Regions from separate parts of the Paenibacillus sp. RS8 genome, predicted to be linked through region 4. Evidence: riboswitches for the same ligand, from Rfam matches in the RefSeq annotation. Region 4 holds a riboswitch; each other region holds the start of a gene.
The links. A riboswitch is a leader RNA that binds a small molecule or an ion and turns the genes downstream of it on or off. The one in region 4 is predicted to bind cyclic di-GMP.

Region 1: it holds a riboswitch for cyclic di-GMP, as region 4 does, so the genes downstream of both, ACDZ28_RS07215 (NPCBM/NEW2 domain-containing protein) here and ACDZ28_RS13220 (glycosyl hydrolase) in region 4, are expected to answer to the same signal.
Region 2: it holds a riboswitch for cyclic di-GMP, as region 4 does, so the genes downstream of both, ACDZ28_RS29565 (thiamine pyrophosphate-binding protein) here and ACDZ28_RS13220 (glycosyl hydrolase) in region 4, are expected to answer to the same signal.
Region 3: it holds a riboswitch for cyclic di-GMP, as region 4 does, so the genes downstream of both, ACDZ28_RS10875 (choice-of-anchor A family protein) here and ACDZ28_RS13220 (glycosyl hydrolase) in region 4, are expected to answer to the same signal.

The regions. Positions count from the first base shown of each region.
Region 1 is NZ_CP168131.1:1,336,427-1,340,997, reverse strand. Features, by position in the region: gene ACDZ28_RS07230 (Crp/Fnr family transcriptional regulator) at 1-212, shown strand, start outside; gene ACDZ28_RS07225 (EAL domain-containing protein) at 262-1,251, shown strand; gene ACDZ28_RS07220 (hypothetical protein) at 1,367-1,933, shown strand; cyclic di-GMP riboswitch class I at 2,091-2,177, shown strand; gene ACDZ28_RS07215 (NPCBM/NEW2 domain-containing protein) at 2,433-4,571, shown strand, end outside.
Region 2 is NZ_CP168131.1:6,274,407-6,278,977, reverse strand. Features, by position in the region: gene glpK (glycerol kinase GlpK) at 1-410, shown strand, start outside; gene ACDZ28_RS29575 (DNA-binding protein) at 425-673, shown strand; gene ACDZ28_RS29570 (carboxymuconolactone decarboxylase family protein) at 796-1,164, opposite strand; gene ACDZ28_RS29565 (thiamine pyrophosphate-binding protein) at 1,175-2,818, opposite strand; cyclic di-GMP riboswitch class I at 2,937-3,032, opposite strand; gene ACDZ28_RS29560 (methyl-accepting chemotaxis protein) at 3,223-4,473, opposite strand.
Region 3 is NZ_CP168131.1:2,122,155-2,126,725, reverse strand. Features, by position in the region: gene ACDZ28_RS10880 (alpha/beta hydrolase) at 1-763, opposite strand, end outside; gene ACDZ28_RS10875 (choice-of-anchor A family protein) at 934-3,156, opposite strand; cyclic di-GMP riboswitch class I at 3,267-3,357, opposite strand; gene ACDZ28_RS10870 (hypothetical protein) at 3,744-4,241, shown strand; gene ACDZ28_RS10865 (ASCH domain-containing protein) at 4,440-4,571, opposite strand, start outside.
Region 4 is NZ_CP168131.1:2,662,574-2,667,144, reverse strand. Features, by position in the region: gene ACDZ28_RS13220 (glycosyl hydrolase) at 1-1,485, opposite strand, end outside; cyclic di-GMP riboswitch class I at 1,498-1,577, opposite strand; gene ACDZ28_RS13215 (sugar phosphate nucleotidyltransferase) at 1,714-3,087, opposite strand; gene ACDZ28_RS13210 (UDP-glucose/GDP-mannose dehydrogenase family protein) at 3,779-4,571, opposite strand, start outside.

The DNA.
Region 1 (4,571 bases), 1.3 Mb from region 4:
TATACCAAAGATTCGGAATAGAGGAGCAAGGCAAGCAGATGATTGATCTCCGATTAACCCATCAGCAGTTCGCGGATATGATCGGAACGTTAAGGGAGACGGCTACCCTTGTGCTTAAAGATCTGCAGGAGCAAAAGATTATTGATATTCAACATCAGCAGATCACCGTGTTAGACCCGAAGTATTTACTAGAGTATACGGATTTCGATTGAGACGAGCAGTTCCGGGATCTTTTTCAGAGAATTGATTATTAAAGGGGTTATGAATGTGGCATGTAATCATTGTGTAGTAAGAGAGCTGAATTTTGAAATCAAGGCTCATGGTGAGCATAATCTAAGGATTTTACCTGAGGTTATTCATCACTTGAGTAGAAGTAATACGATACATAAGGTAGAAAAAAATGTGATTACGATTAAGGAGGCTGGGGTGCGGGATTTTCTAGATTTCTGTAATGACCATATGGAGTCGGAGCAGTTTGAATTCCGTATAGATGACCAAACATGGAGACCTCTATCCGAATTACCCACTGTACTTAATATGGAGTGGATTGATGAGGTTATAACTAAGGGCTTAGTTACTTGTCACTTCCAACCGATTGTGAACGTACGGGAAGAGATTTTTGCATACGAGCTCCTATCCAGATTTAAAAAAGAAGATGGGTCCCTTATCTATCCTAATGAGATTTTTGCGGCGGCACGGAATCGTGGGCGTTTATATGCTTTAGACCGGTTATGTAGAATGACTGCTGTAAAATATGCTGCACCCTTAAATAAAAAAACCTTTATTAATTTTATCCCAACGTCGATCTACACGCCAGAATTCTGCTTAAGATCAACCGTTGAACTGGCCAATCAATTAGGCGTCGATCCGTCTCTTTTTGTCTTTGAAGTTGTTGAGACGGAGAAAGTGGATGATCTCGCTCATTTGAAAGCTATTTTGACATATTACAAGGATCGGGGATTTGAATACGCTTTAGATGATGTTGGCGAGGGCTTCAGCACAATCGAGATGTTATTGGAGCTTAAACCCCATTACATGAAGCTGGATATGAAATATGTGCAGGGTGTGTCCAGCGATCTGAACAAACAGAAAATAGCTAAACAATTTTTACAAAAAGCTTTAGAAATCCAATCCGTTCCTTTAGCAGAAGGTGTGGAGTTTAGAGAGGACTTTGAATGGCTTAAGCAGAGTGGTTATCAGTTGTTTCAGGGATATTTATTTGGAAAGCCTGATCCTATTCCCAAACAGTGATCCTAAGGAGCATATCTCCGTCTAGAGGATGAGATGGATTTCAGGTCAGAGTCTGAGTACAGGTAAACCCCGGGGTTGTATAATTAAGGTAATTGAGAAGGGGGACGGGATGGATATGAAATGGCATAAGTACATCACGCGCTGGGCGGATTCTAGAGGGTTAGGTGGACGGGAAATTGATTATCAATGGCCGTCTCCATCATTTCCGGTGGTAAGTATCCGCAGCAATTTAGGTCGATACTCAGGTCAGGGGTATGGTCACGGAAGCAAGCCACAAGTGAAGACGGCTGTTGGTTTAATTGCTATTGGAGATGTAGCTATAGGCTTGATATCCATAGGTGCAATAAGCGTCGGTGTACTATCCGTAGGTGCTATATCACTGGGGATGTGGTTAGCGCTCGGAGCGATAGCACTTAGTTGGCTTGGCTTTGCCGCGGGAGCAATTGCGATTGCAGGAGTGGCTGTGGGAGCGATCGCGATAGCCGAAAAAGCATTGGGAGCGATAGCCATAGGCGATACGGCGTTTGGGGCGATAGCCATAGGGCGAATCGCTGGAGGTGCGGTAGCTATTGGACAATGGGCATATGGTGTAATCGCTGTTGGAGAGCATGGTTTCGGGTTAATTCCGATCACGGGTGATGTGTGGAATTGGTTCCGGCGTTTGTTTGGGCTAAGAGATTAAGCCGCTAAGCAGTTCTAAAGTATCATTCATAGTCTGGGATAGTTAATAAAAAATATCTATCAGAACAGAAAAACTAATTGCAATTACCTATTCGGATTTCATACCAATTAATCATGCGATCAGATGTAGCGTTATGTTACTCTTTGTAATGTATTCGAAACTTCATAGGCAAACCTATGGAAATGTAGGGACGCAAAGCTATAGGGACTAAGGTTATTATAACTATTGTCAGCCAGCTGCCAAAGAGTGTATTACGCTTTTTGTTAAAATATAAGTGAGTATAAGTTATACACCTATACTTAATGTCTTATATTTCTCGCTTAAACGCGTATCGTCCTTAGAAGGGCGTCGGGGCGTTTATGCTTGTTAAAGTTTAATAAAAATTAAGTCTTAATTTTTATGGACTTTATACGCAATCAAGCTACTCTTTTGGGGTAGTTTTTTTTGTGCCCATTTTTGGGTACTGAAGAGATTCATATTACATCTGGGGGTAGAAAAGATGAAAAAAATGATTGCAATCGCTACATCGGCAGCCATGATAGCCAGTTTTTCGAGCGAGGCAGGTTATGCTTTAGCAAGTGATGTAAGCAAGGTAAGTGTAGTGAACAGCGTAGTACAAAGCAAAGCTGAGCTATTAAGCAGTGCGTCAGTTATTCCGTTTGATCTGTATGGAAAGGCTATCCTTAGCGCTTATAACGATGTTTTTAAAATGAATCCTGCAAATATTAAATCCATCACGAATAATGGTGGCAACTACTCAGGTTCACCAATAGCTAAGGCTATTGATGGCGATATGAGTACGCATTGGGAAACGGGCAAACCGAATAGCTCAACGTTTACGAACGAGGTTGTCTTTGTTTTTAATGAGTCCACGGAATTAAATAGAATCGTATATGCTGCAAGACAATCCGGTGCAAAGGGTAAGGGGTTTGCTCAGGAATTTGATATTTATGGCTCAACTACGGATGCAGGCGATTTTACACTAATATCCTCTGGAGAATATAAAGGCGGAGCAGGAGATGTTGTGGAGATTGAGTTTGCACCTACAGCTTTCAAGAGACTTAAATTTGTCTACAAAAAAGCTAACCAGGATTGGGCGAGTGCGGCTGAATTTTCTTTTTACAAAGAAGATGCCATATCGGCAAAGATGAAAAACTTATTTACAGATGATACCTTGAGTCAAGTTAGTGCAGCATTTAATACGGTAGAGAAGTTAACCGCTTTAGAACAAGAAGTGCAGTTACATCCACTGTACACGCAGTTTCAAGCAGATATAGAGAATGCAAAGGTGCTTCTGGAAAACCATCAAGTAGAGGAAACGGCAGCTAAGGTTTCGAAGTTAAAGGGGTATGGCACAGCATATGAAAATGCCTATAGCGAAGCTTACAGAATGCCAAACTCAAACGTATCAAAAGTAACGGTGAATGGTGGAAGCTACCCAGGTACGAAACCGGAATACATGCTCGATGATCTGCCGAATACACATTGGGAAACGAACAAAAATAATGACGACAGCTTCACGAATGAAGTCGTGTTTGAATTAGCACAGGCCAAAGTATTAGACAGAGTGGCTTTCCTGGCTAGAGATAATCGCAAAGGGTTCCCAGAAGCTTTTGAAATCTATGCATCAGAGACGAGTAAGGGAGAGACCTTTCAGCTCGTATCTAGCGGAACCGCGACTAGTACGAACGACTTTCTGGAGTTTAAATTCGAGCCTACGAAGTTTAAAAGATTGAAATTCAAGTTCACAAAAGCCAATATTAACAGACCTTTTGCGGCTGAATTTAGATTTTATACAGAGGATAAAGTAAGCGAAGCTGTGAATGGTATTTTCACAGATGGAACGATGAGTGCGGTTGTTCCTGCTTATAATAGCGCCAATGCAATCAATGAATTAGAAGAGGCGGCAAAAGTACATCCGCTCTATCCAATCCTTAAAGACTCATTGGATTTGGCTAAGAAGCTAGTAAATGGTGAAGTTCAAACCGAAGGCACCATTATTGAGGCTGAACAGCGTGGGGATATGAAAAAGCATGCACAGCAAAACCTGAGAATTGGTTTCGGTACGAACAACCAACCTACGGGACTCGTTGCAATGCCTGGAGATACGATCAATATTTATGTAGATGCAGCTTCTACTGATAAATTACCTGCAATAGTATTTTCGCAACAAGAGGCGGCTTGGAATGTTTGGGCTAGAAGCGTGCAATTACGTCCTGGTAAAAACACTATAACCGTTCCTGAGTTTGCGACGAATAGTTATTATGCACATGATGTGACTAAGGGCGGTACAGTGTATATCGTCAATCCATATACAGCTGAAGAACAAGGGAAAGCACCTTTGATCCGGTTTGAGGGGCTTACGAAGATCCCTATGATGACAAAGACCACAGATCCAGAACAATTCAAAGCCTTCCTAACCACCTACAAACAAAAATTAGATGAAGATAAGGCAGCACATCCGAATGTTCAAGATCGCAAGCTTATTGATGTGGTAGAAATGGTCAGCGATCATGTTATTTTTACAGGAACGGCTACAGAAGCCTATAACAAGTTTATTACACAAGAAAACAATCCACTGAATACCGTAACCGGCTATGATACTTGGATGAAGACGATCTTTGACTTCTACGGCTTG
Region 2 (4,571 bases), 3.5 Mb from region 4:
TAACTAGAGGCACAACCTCGGGACATTTGGTACGGGCAACGTTAGAGTCATTAGCATTTCAGTCTAGAGACGTAATAGGGGCTATGGAAAAAGATGCGGGCATGCCATTAACCGGCCTTCGTGTAGATGGTGGAGCTGTTCGTAATGATTTGCTGATGCAGTTCCAGTCTGATATCCTCGGTAGTGAAGTTACTCGAACTACATATGCGGAGACGACTGCGCTGGGAGCAGCGCTTTTGGCTGGATTAACCTATGGGGTCTGGACAAGAGAACAGCTGGAAAGCTTCAATAAAGCGGAGAGGGTCTTTTCACCTGTAATGGGTATGGATGAGCGTGAACGTCGTTACAGCGCGTGGAAAGACGCTGTAGCGCGGACCATGGGCTGGGAGAAACATGAAGGATATCAGTGATCAGGGAGATGCATATGTCTAAGAACAGAAATATAGAAACTGATCCTGCAGGAATGCTTGGCGGATCAGAATCAGATCTTCCGACTGGATTGGCCAAGCCTGCGCTTCGAGCACTCCATGGTGCTGGGTATACAGAGATTCACCAAATCAGTAAGCTCACTGAGTCAGAGCTTCTGCAGTTACACGGGATGGGACCTAAGGCACTTAATCAATTACGGCGTGCGCTCACGGAGAAAGGTTTGTCCTTTGCCAGTGAGTCCTAAAGTCCCCATCACAGATTAACACAAAAAGCGGCAAGCTAAGGATTATCCTTGGCCTGCCGCTTTTTGTGTTGCAATATTTAATATTCAATAACAAATGCTGCATTTTTCCATCCGGCATATAGTTACTTTATTTCTTCAATCGTTTCGAGAAGGATATTAAAAGCGGTAATGATTCTAGGTGCCCCTATTGCGGGTACTAAGTGTAATAGAATCCCTTTGAGTTGTTCTACAGTAACTCCCACACGAAGAGCCATGACATAATGAACACCCAATTGATCAAACTGACCCATCGAAATCAGGGCAGAGATAACTGCGATTTCCTTCCAGTCAGCTTCGATTGTGTTGCGTTGAAAAATATCGCCGTAGGCATTTCCCATAATAAATTCAGCCAAATCAGGGAAATGTTCTTTAATCGGAGCCAGTGCCTTAGCTCCGTAGTCTCCTGAGAGATTCGTGAAGTGGTTAAGACCACTGTTTACATTGTCTTTCATAAGTGACCTCCTAATTTAGGTTCAAAGTACGATGAGCAGTCGGAGGGACCTCATCACGGTCTGTTAGCAGTTCAATGACGGCAACACGGTTGATGGCAACAGCGTCCTTGATAGCTGTTTCGAACTCCTCAGCTGTCTCACATTTGTAACCCGTAGCACCAAGTGATTCTGCGAATTTCACAGCGTCCATAGGGACTTCGTAGATCGTTCCGTCAATACGTCCTGTAGTTTTTTCCATACCTTTTAGAGCCATATCTAGCTGTTTATTATTCACAACAATGAATATGACAGGAATATCCTTGCAGACAGCAGCGTTAATCTCTGCGCCTAGCATCATAAAGCAGCCGTCTCCTGTAATGCAGAAGATCGTTTCTTCTGGTGCAGCAACCTTTGCGCCAATTGCCATCCCGATGGAATTACCCATACAAGCAAAGTAAGCATCGAATACAAAACTGCCAGGTTTCTTAACCTTGTACCATTTCGCAGCATGGAAACCGTGACTTCCATCATCAACAAAGACTGTGCTGTTATAAGGAATCAAATCACTCATCGTACTCAAGACCGATGCAAGTGAAAGGTTTGGTAAAATCGGAGGCTCTTCGGTATAATCGGAATTTGTCGGTGCTTCGCGTTTTGTGATGTTGTTCGTGTCAATATTATTGAGATAGCAAACTAGATTGTCACGTAGATCTCCAGTCACTGGAATCGTTTTAGAGAACAATATTTTTCCGACAAAAGTCGGATCGCTATCAAACTGAATTAATGTTGCAGGATGATTTTCCTTTTTAAGATTACAAATAGTCATATCGCTTAAACGTGACCCGAGAACGATAAATAGATCACTTTGATTCAGCAAGTCATCCCCATGGGTACAACCGCCTACTCCAATTGGACCGTGATAGAGTGGATGATCCCAAGCTATAGCTCCTTTACCACCTGGAGATGTAACTACAGGAATATTAAATGTTTCTGCTAATTGAATTAGCTCACTATGTGCTCCTGAGCGGTTAACGCCTTTACCCGCGATAATTATTGGATTCTTTGAGTTATTTATTGCATCAAGTACACGGTCGATATTAGCATGGCTAACCAGTGATTCGCGTTCAGGGATTACAATATTACATTCCTCTAGCAATTCCGTTTGTACATCAAAGGGAATACAAAGGTGAACGGGACCACGATTACCGCTCAAAGCAATGGATATGGCATGATTAAAGATTGTGCTAAAGTGATCTCCACGTTCAATAAGCTTGCTATATAAGGTGGCAGGTCTAAACATATCAGCTAAATCAGCTAGAAAAGAGGTAGAGTCCTGACATTGGGGAATTCCAAGCTCTTTAATAGATTGATGGCCAGTAATAAATAGGACAGGTAGGTTGTTGGCCTTAGCATGTGCTGCTGCAGTTAGTAGGTTTGTTCCACCAGGACCCGAAGTGCCAAAAGCTACGCCTAGTTTTCCAGTTTTCAGCGCATAACCAGCTGCTTCGAAGCCGGAACTGCTTTCATGTCTTCCAGGAATAAATTCAATACCGTAATCTACCATTTTAAGAACGATAGGACAAATGGATTTACCGATGATACCAAAGGAATGGGTAACACCAAGGTTCCGTAGTGCTTCCGACATGTAATCTGCGACTGTCTTCAAAAAATACACCTCACAAGTTGATTGTTATTTTAAAACCAAACACTAGAAAACCTGTGCTCTAAAATAGGGCACAGGTTGGTAGCATAAATCGCCATAGAGACTGAACAAAAGTCCAGTCGTCTTGGTTTTCAGCAACCTGGCAGTCATGGCCTCAGATTAAAAATGAGGCTGTAGATCCATGGTTTTGCGTCATCCTCTTTCGAAGATTTTGCCAATATTAATTTAGAAATTTATAAGAAGAATTTTCCTTTACAATATATTCCTAGACACTCTTTGTCAATATATTATCGCAAATTAACTCGAATTTTGACGAAAGTCTTGTCGAACCTATGAAATAATAGATATAAAAAAACTGCTCCTAAGTCTAAGCTTAGGAGCAGTTTTTGAATTTGTTTATATGATTTGGACGTCACTTAAAACTTGAAAATATGGATCGTCTTCTGTAGATTAAATACAGCCTGAGTCATTTTCTCAGTTTCTTCTGCAACGGACTGCAGGGCATTAATTTGTTCATTCATAGCGGCTGATACTTCTTCGGTGCCGGCAGCGGTTTGCTGCGTGATCGCAGAGATATTCTCGATTGCACTTGAGATTTTCAATGCACTTTCCAACATAAGATCACTTTCGGCAGAGAAGGAGGAGATCTGCTCGGTAATATACTGTACACTTTGCACGATTTGAGCAAAGATATGAGCAGATTGAGTGATCATCTCATTCTGTACCTGTACGACTTCTTCGTTGATAGCGATATTATCAATCGCTTGTTTAATATCAGTTTCGATGCTCCGAACCAAGCCAAAGACTTCCTTCGTAGAAGCCGTTGATTCTTCAGCGAGCTTGCGAACCTCCTGTGCGACTACAGCAAATCCTCGACCATGTTCTCCTGCACGCGCTGCTTCGATGGAAGCATTTAGTGATAACAGGTTGGTCTGTTCAGCGATTTCAGTGATGGTCTTTGTGATCATCGTAATTCCGCGAGCATTTTGAGAAAGGGCTTCGATAGTGTCAGCTACTTTTTGAGTAGCCTGGATGTTTTTACGCATGCCTTCAGCTTGCGTATCAACGGATTGGCGTCCTTGTTCAACTAGCTCTAATGTATGTATTGAACGTCTGTTCATTTCTTTTGTTGAGTTCGTATAATTGGATACTTTATTCTCAATATCTTTAATGGATTCTGTCATTTCAGCGATATCCGTAGATATTTCATTTGCACCAAGAGCTAGCTCGTTAGACGAAGAGGCTACCTGTGCCATGACAATTTTCAAATTCTGATTCTTATCTTCGATTCCACGGCTTGCATCCATAACTTGACGAGTGATTTGTGATGCTTCTGTCAAAATCTTCTTGAGCTTGTCAATCATAGTATTAAAGGAACGGCTTACGTCCCCCATAGACCCGTTCTCGTCGGCTCTACTAGTAAAATCCCCTTTTGAAATACTATGAGATACATTCGCGATGTCATCAAAAGAAGATGTAAGCGTTCTCTCGATAAAGCGGGCCACTGGGAAGGTTAGAGCAGCAAGAACGACGATTAGAACAATACCCAAAATAATGTTGCCTAAGATCATAAAAGTAACTAAAACAGGAATGGCAAATAGTGCGGCAACGAGGTAACATCCGGCAACAATTCTTTGTTTTAACGGAAGTTTATGCATCCAGTTCATTGGTATAATGTCCTCCTTATTAATATTATGTATTGGTGTTATTATATGGGATTTAAAGGTGATTGGTCTATAGTAAGAACTGACATAAATCTTCTTTT
Region 3 (4,571 bases), 540 kb from region 4:
CATGAATAAAAAGAATCGGCACCTTCGCTTTCCGCACTTGCTTCAAGGCAGATGCCTCACTAAAGCTATACCCTGCCTTCAAACGAGTAATCAGACTCGCACTTTGGATAAAAGGGAAGCTTGGCAAGTGATACATACGCCGCAACTGGTAGGCTAATTGTGCTTTAACTGAGCTGTAAGCGCAGTCTGAGACAATAGCTTTGACCTGCGGTGGGAGATTTTCTCCTGAGGTCATCAGCACGGTAGCACCCCCCATAGAAACCCCATGGAGCACCAGTTGAGCACTGGACCCAATCTTTTTAATCATATATTCAATCCACTGCAAATAATCCTTGCGCTCATGCCAACCAAAACCAATATAATTCCCAGCGCTTTCCCCATGCCCCCTGGCATCGGGAATCAGGATATTAAAGCCCAGTCTCTCGTAATAGATTTTGGCGTACGCACCCATATCCTTCCCTTTTCCAGAATAACCGTGGGCTAGAATCGCTGTACGTCCCTCAGCATGATCCGAAAGGAGCAAGTATCCTCTTAGTTGCAGCCCGTCCTCAGATATAATCTCAACATTCTCAAAGCTCTGAGTGGAAACCCAATCCTTCCCCTCCCCCCAAGAAGCCCCGGCAACCGGGGGATCAGCCTTCAAATCACGATTATTACTCAGAAATTCCTTCGGTGCTCGTTTAATAGCAATACCATAAAAGAAAAAGCCCGCAAAGATCAGAGCCCCTATGACGATGATCGCACTAATGAAGAACCATACCAATTCATCTTCCCCGTCCTTTCCTCATATCCGTTGTAAATCAGTATAGCATCTGCTTAGATTGCTCCAAAATATAACAATCATTACAAAATAAAGCCGCTATCGGAATATGTCCCGAAAGCGGCTCTTTTCTGTTCTGGCATACCTTATGTTCTCGTTACAAATACCGTTTATTATTTCTTGTTAGAGAATCTATTTCTCATTAGCAATCCAATAAGTGCAAAACCTAGACCAGCTACATAATAAGGGACTGGACTTGATTCTCCCGTTTTCGGAAGTTCATCCACAGGTGGATTACCTAGCGGGATTGTATCATCCACCACGGCGATATCCTCTGGTGACGGTGTTGGCGTTACCTCCGTTACTGATCCTAATGGGATCTCGTCATCATCAACAAGCACCTCTGTACTACCCGACGGTGTTGGTGTTGGTACTGGTACTGGCGTCGATGAAGCTACAGGTCCAAGTGGCACAGGGTCATCATTAACGACGATAATGCCAATTACGGAGGATGGCGTTGGTGTTGGGAATACCGGAGCCACCGGTGACGGAGTCGGTGTTGGTGTTACCTCAGACGACGGAGTCGGCGTTGGTGTTGCCTCAGACGACGGAGTCGGTGTTGGTGTTGCCTCAGACGACGGAGTCGGCGTTGGTGTTGCTTCAGACGACGGAGTCGGCGTTGGTGTTGCCTCAGACGACGGAGTCGGCGTTGGTGTTGCCTCAGACGACGGAGTCGGCGTTGGTGTTGGCGTCACGTCCGGCGTTGGTGTTGGCGTTACGTCCGGCGTTGGTGTTGGCGTCACGTCCGGCGTTGGCGTTGGCGTCACAGTCGGCGTTGGTGTTGGCGTCACGTCCGGCGTTGGTGTTGGCGTCACAGTCGGCGTTGGTGTTGGCGTCACGTCCGGCGTTGGTGTTGGTGTCACGTCCGGCGTTGGTGTTGGCGTCACAGTCGGCTTTGGTGTTGGCGTCACAGTCGGCGTTGGTGTTGGCGTCACGTCCGGCGTTGGTGTTGGTGTCACAGTCGGCGTTGGTGTGTGTGTTGGTTTTGGTGTGTGCGTTGGTTTCGGCGTTGGTGTTGGCTTCGGCGTTGGTGTTGGTTTCGGCGTTGGTGTTGGTTTCGGCGTTGGTGTTGGTTTCGGCGTTGGTGTTGGCTTCGGCGTTGGTGTTGGTTTCGGCGTTGGTGTTGGTTTCGGCGTTGGTGTTGGTTTCGGCGTTGGTGTTGGTTTCGGCGTTGGTGTTGGTTTCGGCGTTGGTGTCACGGTCGGTGTTGGCGTCACGGTCGGCGTTGGTGTCACGCACGGCGTCGGTGTTGGTGTCACGGTCGGCGTTGGTGTTGGCGTCACAGTCGGCGTCGGTGTTGGCGTCACAGTCGGCGTCGGTGTTGGTGTCACAGTCGGTGTTGGTGTCACGGTCGGCGTCGGTGTTGGTGTCACGGTCGGCGTCGGTGTTGGTGTCACGGTCGGCGTCGGTGTTGGCGTCACAGTCGGCGTCGGTGTTGGCGTCGCAGTCGGCGTTGGTGTTGGTGTCACGGTCGGCGTTGGTGTCGGAGGTGGTTCCTCCCCTCCATATGGATACCAATGCATCTGTACCCCACCAGCAAATCCCTTTGCAATCAGTGTCCCATGCAGTTCACCAGAATTATAAGTTACTTTCGCATGCGGAGCTAGGATAGTTCCTTCTATCGTTAAACTTCCTATGTTTACAGTGCTAGCTTCATAAAAATTAAATAATACCTTGTTAGGGCTGCCTCCCCATATTTGAAAACTTGGAATTTCAACTGAACTTCCACTAACGTTAACGATAACTGTGGCGTTATTTGCAATATTAAACTGTAAGCCATTAGCATTAGCGAAATCGGCAGCACTTAGATTAAGAACGTTAAATGATTCCGGAGCATCAATTGTTATTTTCCCATATTCCTTTTTGAAAGTTCCAACTGTAGTAAGTGAAGAGAATTCATTAGAACGTCCGATAAGAAATTGCTCTTCAGCATCAAAATCAATAGGCGTTCCTTTTCTCGCTGGTTCTTTAAGATCTACACCGTTGCTGGAAAAAACACCACCATAAACGGATGCTCCATGAATAGTACCATTAGTAAAAGTAATGTCATTACCAGCAATAAGGACATCTCCACCTGGATTATCCTTGGATACGCCGTAATTCTGCAATGTAATGTTACCTTTGGCGGCAAGGCGCCCATGAACCTGATCATTAGATTGTTTGAAATCCCCAAAAATAAAAGTATTAAAATTCCCTGCAATACCTAACACAGGTGTAGGAGTATAGGGAGGTACCTCCCCTGCTGCATTTACCAAATGCCCTCCGGAAAGTCCATTGCCTACCATTAAAGCCCCCGCTAATACTAGTGAGAGTAGCGGTTTTATTCTTCTTTTCAAAAAGCACACCTCCTAAATCTATCATTTATATCTAATCAGAATAATTACCAGAAACTCTAAAAGACCTAACAACAAAAAAGACCGCCAAAAAAGAAGTAGAATTCCCTTCTCATGGCAGTCGGACGGTCATAGTGTCCTTAAGACACTTTAGACTCCTGGACTTTGCGTCCCACCCTTTCGGGCGGTTTGCTATTATCATGATTATATATGTATACCCTTTGCAAAATAGAACCGGCAGTTTAAGCATCCTATTAAATAATCGTCTATGACTTTTAATACTTTTGAACTAATAATAGTTTAGCGCTCCGCCCCCACAAATGTCAATCAATTCCTTTTAATAATCATACACATTAACCAGCACAAAAAAAGCACCTAAAGGCGCTTCACGCAAAAGTTTTTATTCAATTTTAAAGTAACTGTATATAGCCTAATATCGATATCCATAATGGAATACTAAAAATCAAACCAAATACCAATCCACGGCGGAGACTTCCTTCCTCTCTCATCCTAATTCTCCTTTTCATAAGCCTAAATCATTAATTTTTATTATTACAATTTTAATATATTTTATTCTTTCTATTTTAGTTGTGAATTTAATCACATTGGACTGGCTGTTTAGAAATACCATTGATTATTTTTGGGATATCGGGGTAGAATACGAATATACGTTCCCATTAGAGGTGATGAGATTCATGCATAGAGCTGAAAGCAGAGACAACATGCTGGTGAAATCTTATTTATTGCTTCCGATGATTTTATCAGCTTTCGAACGGGACTCCGCCATTTTATCTACACATTTACGAACGCCCGCCCCCTATCTGGAGGTTCTTGGAACCGCCGCGGCAGTAGCTACAGCAGATCTAAGAGATGTTCGTTCGGAAATGAGAAAACGGGGAATCAAGGTATATGAGCAGAACAGGCTCAACACAGGGATAGAAGCCAAATTTATATGTCGCGGATACCATGAACGAATGCTGCTGTTAAACGACATCGTTGCTGCACAAGCTGCTATTCATATGCGCAGATATCTCGGGCTGGATATTTCATCTTTTAAGAGCTATGAAGGGCAGTATCAGATTAAGTAAAGCCGCGTAAAAAGTTACGCCCCTCCCCCCATTTCCATTAGCGAACAAAAAAATAGGCCTTACCATGGGAGTTGGCAAGACCTAAGAGATTTATACCACAAAACACTGGGGGGTGTTTGGTGTCTTCAATATATACCCCGAACCTGAAAATAAGATGATGCTCACATGAAAATCACATTAAAAAGATCAATTTTTGGTTTAGGCTAGATCTGGATGCTCCCATAAGCTTAATCTGCCCTTAGCCGGTACAGGATGACTTAACTGATGAACATCTTCAAGCTTCCAAGCAAAACGCCCTTCACTATAGTCGCCAAAATCATATTCATTTCC
Region 4 (4,571 bases):
ACTTTCCCACATCAAGCGGACTCTCGCATCGCCTTCATTTTCGTAATACTCCACCTTGATATCATATAGCTGACCAGCCTTCAGCGTAATATTGCCCTTACGCTCAGTGCCACTTTGCTTCGTCCAACTATCAATCACAGATTCCCCATTCACCCAGACACGGATGCCATCATCTGATGTAGTGTAAAATGTATATTGTTCATCATATAAGGGCTTAACTTTACCGCTCCAACGTATGGAGAAACGATCAATCCCAAGGGCGGCATCCGGCGATCCTTGCCGCCAATTGAAATCGATTATTGCATCGGTTCTAATAAGAGCTGCTGCTCCCGATAGCTGCATGTTGTTGTAATACTCTCCTGCAAGCCCCTTCGCGAGAGGAATTGCTGCCTCTCCCTCTTCTTCGGGAGGTGCCGGTGCGGCGCTAGGTGTGGGTACCAAGCTATTATTTAATTTATCTCTAGTCAGGGTATAGCTGCTATTCATAAAAGTTTTGATTGTATCTGCACTGTTATTCTCATAAAGCATTTTTCCCCAGCTCATCATATAAGTCCATTTACTTTGTGATTGTTGAAGCTTCTCCAGATTAGGCATTTCACCATTTTCCCCGATCGCAATCGGTTTGCCCGTGGCTAGACTCAACAAGCTATCATAGTATTTTTGCTGGTAATCATTTTCGTATATGTCTGCTGCCAGGATATCTACTTTATCAGCTCCTGGATAAGTTAACGCATACGGATCTGACCAAACATTGGGAGCATTCGGACTCCATACCCATAACAAATTATTTAATTTATGAACGTTAACAAAACGGTCATACATAATATTCCAAAGTTTAGAAAAGTTATTTTTCTTCCCCCACCAGAACCAGTTCCCGTTCATTTCATGATAGGGTCTCCAAAGTACCGGGACGTTCGCATCTCGCAAGCTTTTTAGAGATACTGCCACCTTGTCAAGTTCAGCAATCAGACTGTTATATTGCTTGGTACCCGGTGTAACGTAACTATCGAATTCACTTTGGCTAAGCGTTTTTTTAACATTATCCCAGTCATAAGAGGTGCCCGGCAGGTTAGCATGAAAAGTCATAGCTACGATCCCGCCCGCTTTATTCCAGTTGATGGCGCTGTTTACCACATTTTGACGCTGCCAGGACATCGTTCCTTCAGACTGGCCACTGATCGCACCCATTTCATAACCGTGAAGAGCTGCATACTGTCCGCTGGTTCCCTTAAGCATATTGTTAATTTCATCTGGACTTTCTAAATAGTCATGCTGGCCAGCAAGGATTCCTTTTCCTGAGATTGAGTAAAAATAGTTAAGCAGCTTTACGGCTTCAGGTGAGGCTCCCGGGGTAACTGGCGTTCCAGAATTTGAAGCAGCTATGACAACAGACGGCGAAATTCCAACAGTAAGCGGAAGTGCAGTCAGAAACAGGACGAGTGACAGAAATGCACCAAACAATCGATACGTACGGTAAGCTTTCAAAATAATCTCCCTTTCGGTAGCCAGGCTGCCACTCTTTCGAAGGCCCTATAGCTTTGCGTCCCTACCTTTCGATAGGTTTGCCTTTTCAATTTAAGAGAAATAATCTCTCTTACCGTAAGTATCGACGACAATTAATGATATATTTAGTGTTTTTATGACTTTTTTTGATAATTGAGTCAATTTACCTGTTTTAAGAAATTCCGAATTGGTTAAATAGATAGGTTAGACCTATGAAATGAATTGTTGTAGTTCTATATCATTCCAGTCTAAAGTAATACGAATATTATCTTCTTCTACTAATTCAGAACCCGTCTGTACCTCTATAAACTCAACATCCGTCAAAGCAAGGATTGCGTGCTTCGTTCCTTCCGGTATACGTACCACGTCCCCAGCCTTCACATTATGTTTTTTCTCATTCAGCACAATACTTGCTTCGCCGCTGACGATTGTCCAAATTTCACTACGTTTGCGATGTAACTGATAGCTGATATTATTCCCCTCGGATATAAAAATCCGTTTAGTCAGCACTTCATTGCCCTCGTCATATTTCACATAATCAATAACTTTGTAATGGCCCCAGCGGCGTTCCTCGTACATCGGTCTCTGTTCAAAGGTCTTCAGCACTTCTTTAATCCGTGGACTCTCGGCTTTATGGGTAACTAGAATCCCATCCGGGCTAGCCGCGATGATCAGATCCTTCGCACCAATTACCGTAATTGGAATATCCAGCTCATTAATCAAGCAAGTCCCCTCAGAATCCGCCGTCACAAAACCCTTGCCTACATGCTTGCTGCTCATTTCCTCTGTTAGCGTATTCCACGTTCCAAGATCCTTCCAGAATCCATCATACGGCTGTACCACAATATGTTCTTCTTTCTCCACCACTTCATAATCAAAGCTGATGGAAGACAATAGCTTATATTGCTTCTGCAATTCTTCATATCCTAAAGGCAACCCTTTACGCTGCAAAATATCTAACAAGTACCCTAGACGGAAGGCAAATACTCCGCAATTCCACAATGCATTTTGCTCGATAAGCTGTTCTGCTTGTATGCGGTCTGGCTTCTCTTGAAAGTGACTCACCTTCATAAAACCGTTCTCCCCCGCCTCTTCGGTGGTAGGAATGATATATCCGTATTTCTCTGAGGCGTGTTCAGGAATAACACCCATTAGAGCCAGATTTGCTCCACTTTCTAGCATAGTCCCTTCAAGCATAGCTATGGTATCGAAAAAGGATGCTTCTACATAAGGGTCAACAGGCAAAATCGCTACCGTCTCCGCTGGAGAAACACCTGCAACCGAATAAAGATAGGTAGCTGTTAAGGCGATAGCCGGAAAAGTATCCCGACGCTCCGGTTCAACGATAATCGGCACATGACTTCCCAGTTGGCTTTGTATCATTTCTACTTGGCCGCGGCCGGTGGCCAGATAAGATGATTCTGCCATCCCCGCTTCCTCCAGCTGTCTCCATACACGTTGTACCATGGATTCTGGTTCACCTTGAGGGCTTTCAAGTACCTTTAGAAATTGCTTTGAACGTGAGTCGTTGGACAACGGCCATAACCGTTTACCTGAACCGCCTGATAGAAGTACCATTTTCATAGATGAACCCTCCCTGAATTATGGAAATCGAGCATATTTGAATTGTTATCAAAACGTCAGCTTCCGCTTAGCCTTATTTCGAGCGGATGCATTAAAAAAATTTGTTAGGTATGAACCACTCCAAGGGATTTTGGACTTCCGATCGCTGTTATCCTCAGATTTCCTGATTGAACCGCTTCTCGCGGTAGAAATCCGAGGATAAAGGCGAACGCTAACGCTTCTACAGTTCCAAATTCCCTTTCCGTTCTTTACCTAACCCATTCCAATCCGTGCTGCACCGGGCTGTGCCAGCCGGAAACGAGCACGTTTTTCTAAAGATTTGCTCCTGCTCCGGGGGAGGCAGCAGCAGCAACTGCAAGAACAACGGCAAGAGCAAGACTAGTTGCCACCACGGGACAAAGACAGAGACAGAGACAATGACAACTACAAATGCTACTGCTACTGCGGTATATAATCAGAGTACCTAACTTTATAAATTGCTTAGAAACTTAAGATAAGGGAACGGAGTGGCGGGGGATAATTTTGGAACTGGAGGAGCGATAGCGTCCGCCTTTGTCTGCGGATTTTAACCGCTATTAGCGGTTAAAATCAGGAAATCTGCAGACAACAGCGGCTGGAAGTCCAAACATTCTCTGGAGTCACGCCTCATCCTTAAATAGAAAAATCACAAGTTCAATCAATATAACTCAGATTAAACCGCTCCAGCCACACTAGCAGAATAACCGCTCAATCCACCCATCTGCGGGCGGCCAACAGAATGATAAACGAGGCCGGTACCCTCGATTTGCTCCTTGGAATACACATTGCGTCCATCGATCAGCACCCCATTACGCATGCTTTTCGCCAGCTGATGCAGATCAATGTCCTTGAGTAGGCTCCAATCGGTAAGCAGGCATACGGCATCGCTGCCCTCAGCCGCTTCCTCTGGCAGATTGCACCAACGAAGCTGCGGATGATCATATTGCTGCCTGAAATTTGTAGCTGCGATTGGATCATACAGTTTAACCGTAGCCCCTTCAGCCACCAGCGCCTCAACAATCTCTCTGGCGGGAGCTTCGCGGACATCATCAGTGTTAGGCTTGAAAGCAAGCCCCCAGATCCCAATCGTCGAACTGCGCAGACTGCCAAGTGATTCATGCAGCTTGGAGATGATCATAAACCGTTGTCCTTTGTTCACTTCGACTACAGATTTCAATAATTTGAATTCGTAATCGACGTTGCCCGCAATTTGAATGAGCGCATTAGTGTCTTTCGGGAAACAGGAGCCTCCATAACCGATGCCAGCCTGCAGGAAGGATGACCCGATTCTTTGGTCCATACCCATTCCTTGTGCTACTTCGGTTACATCAGCTCCCACTTTTTCGCAAATATTGGCGATCTCGTTAATAAAGGAAATCTTCGTGGCCAAAAATGCATTCGAAGCATATTTGATCATTTCAGCACTGCGTATATCTGTTACAAATACATTTACTGTGAAACCCTTA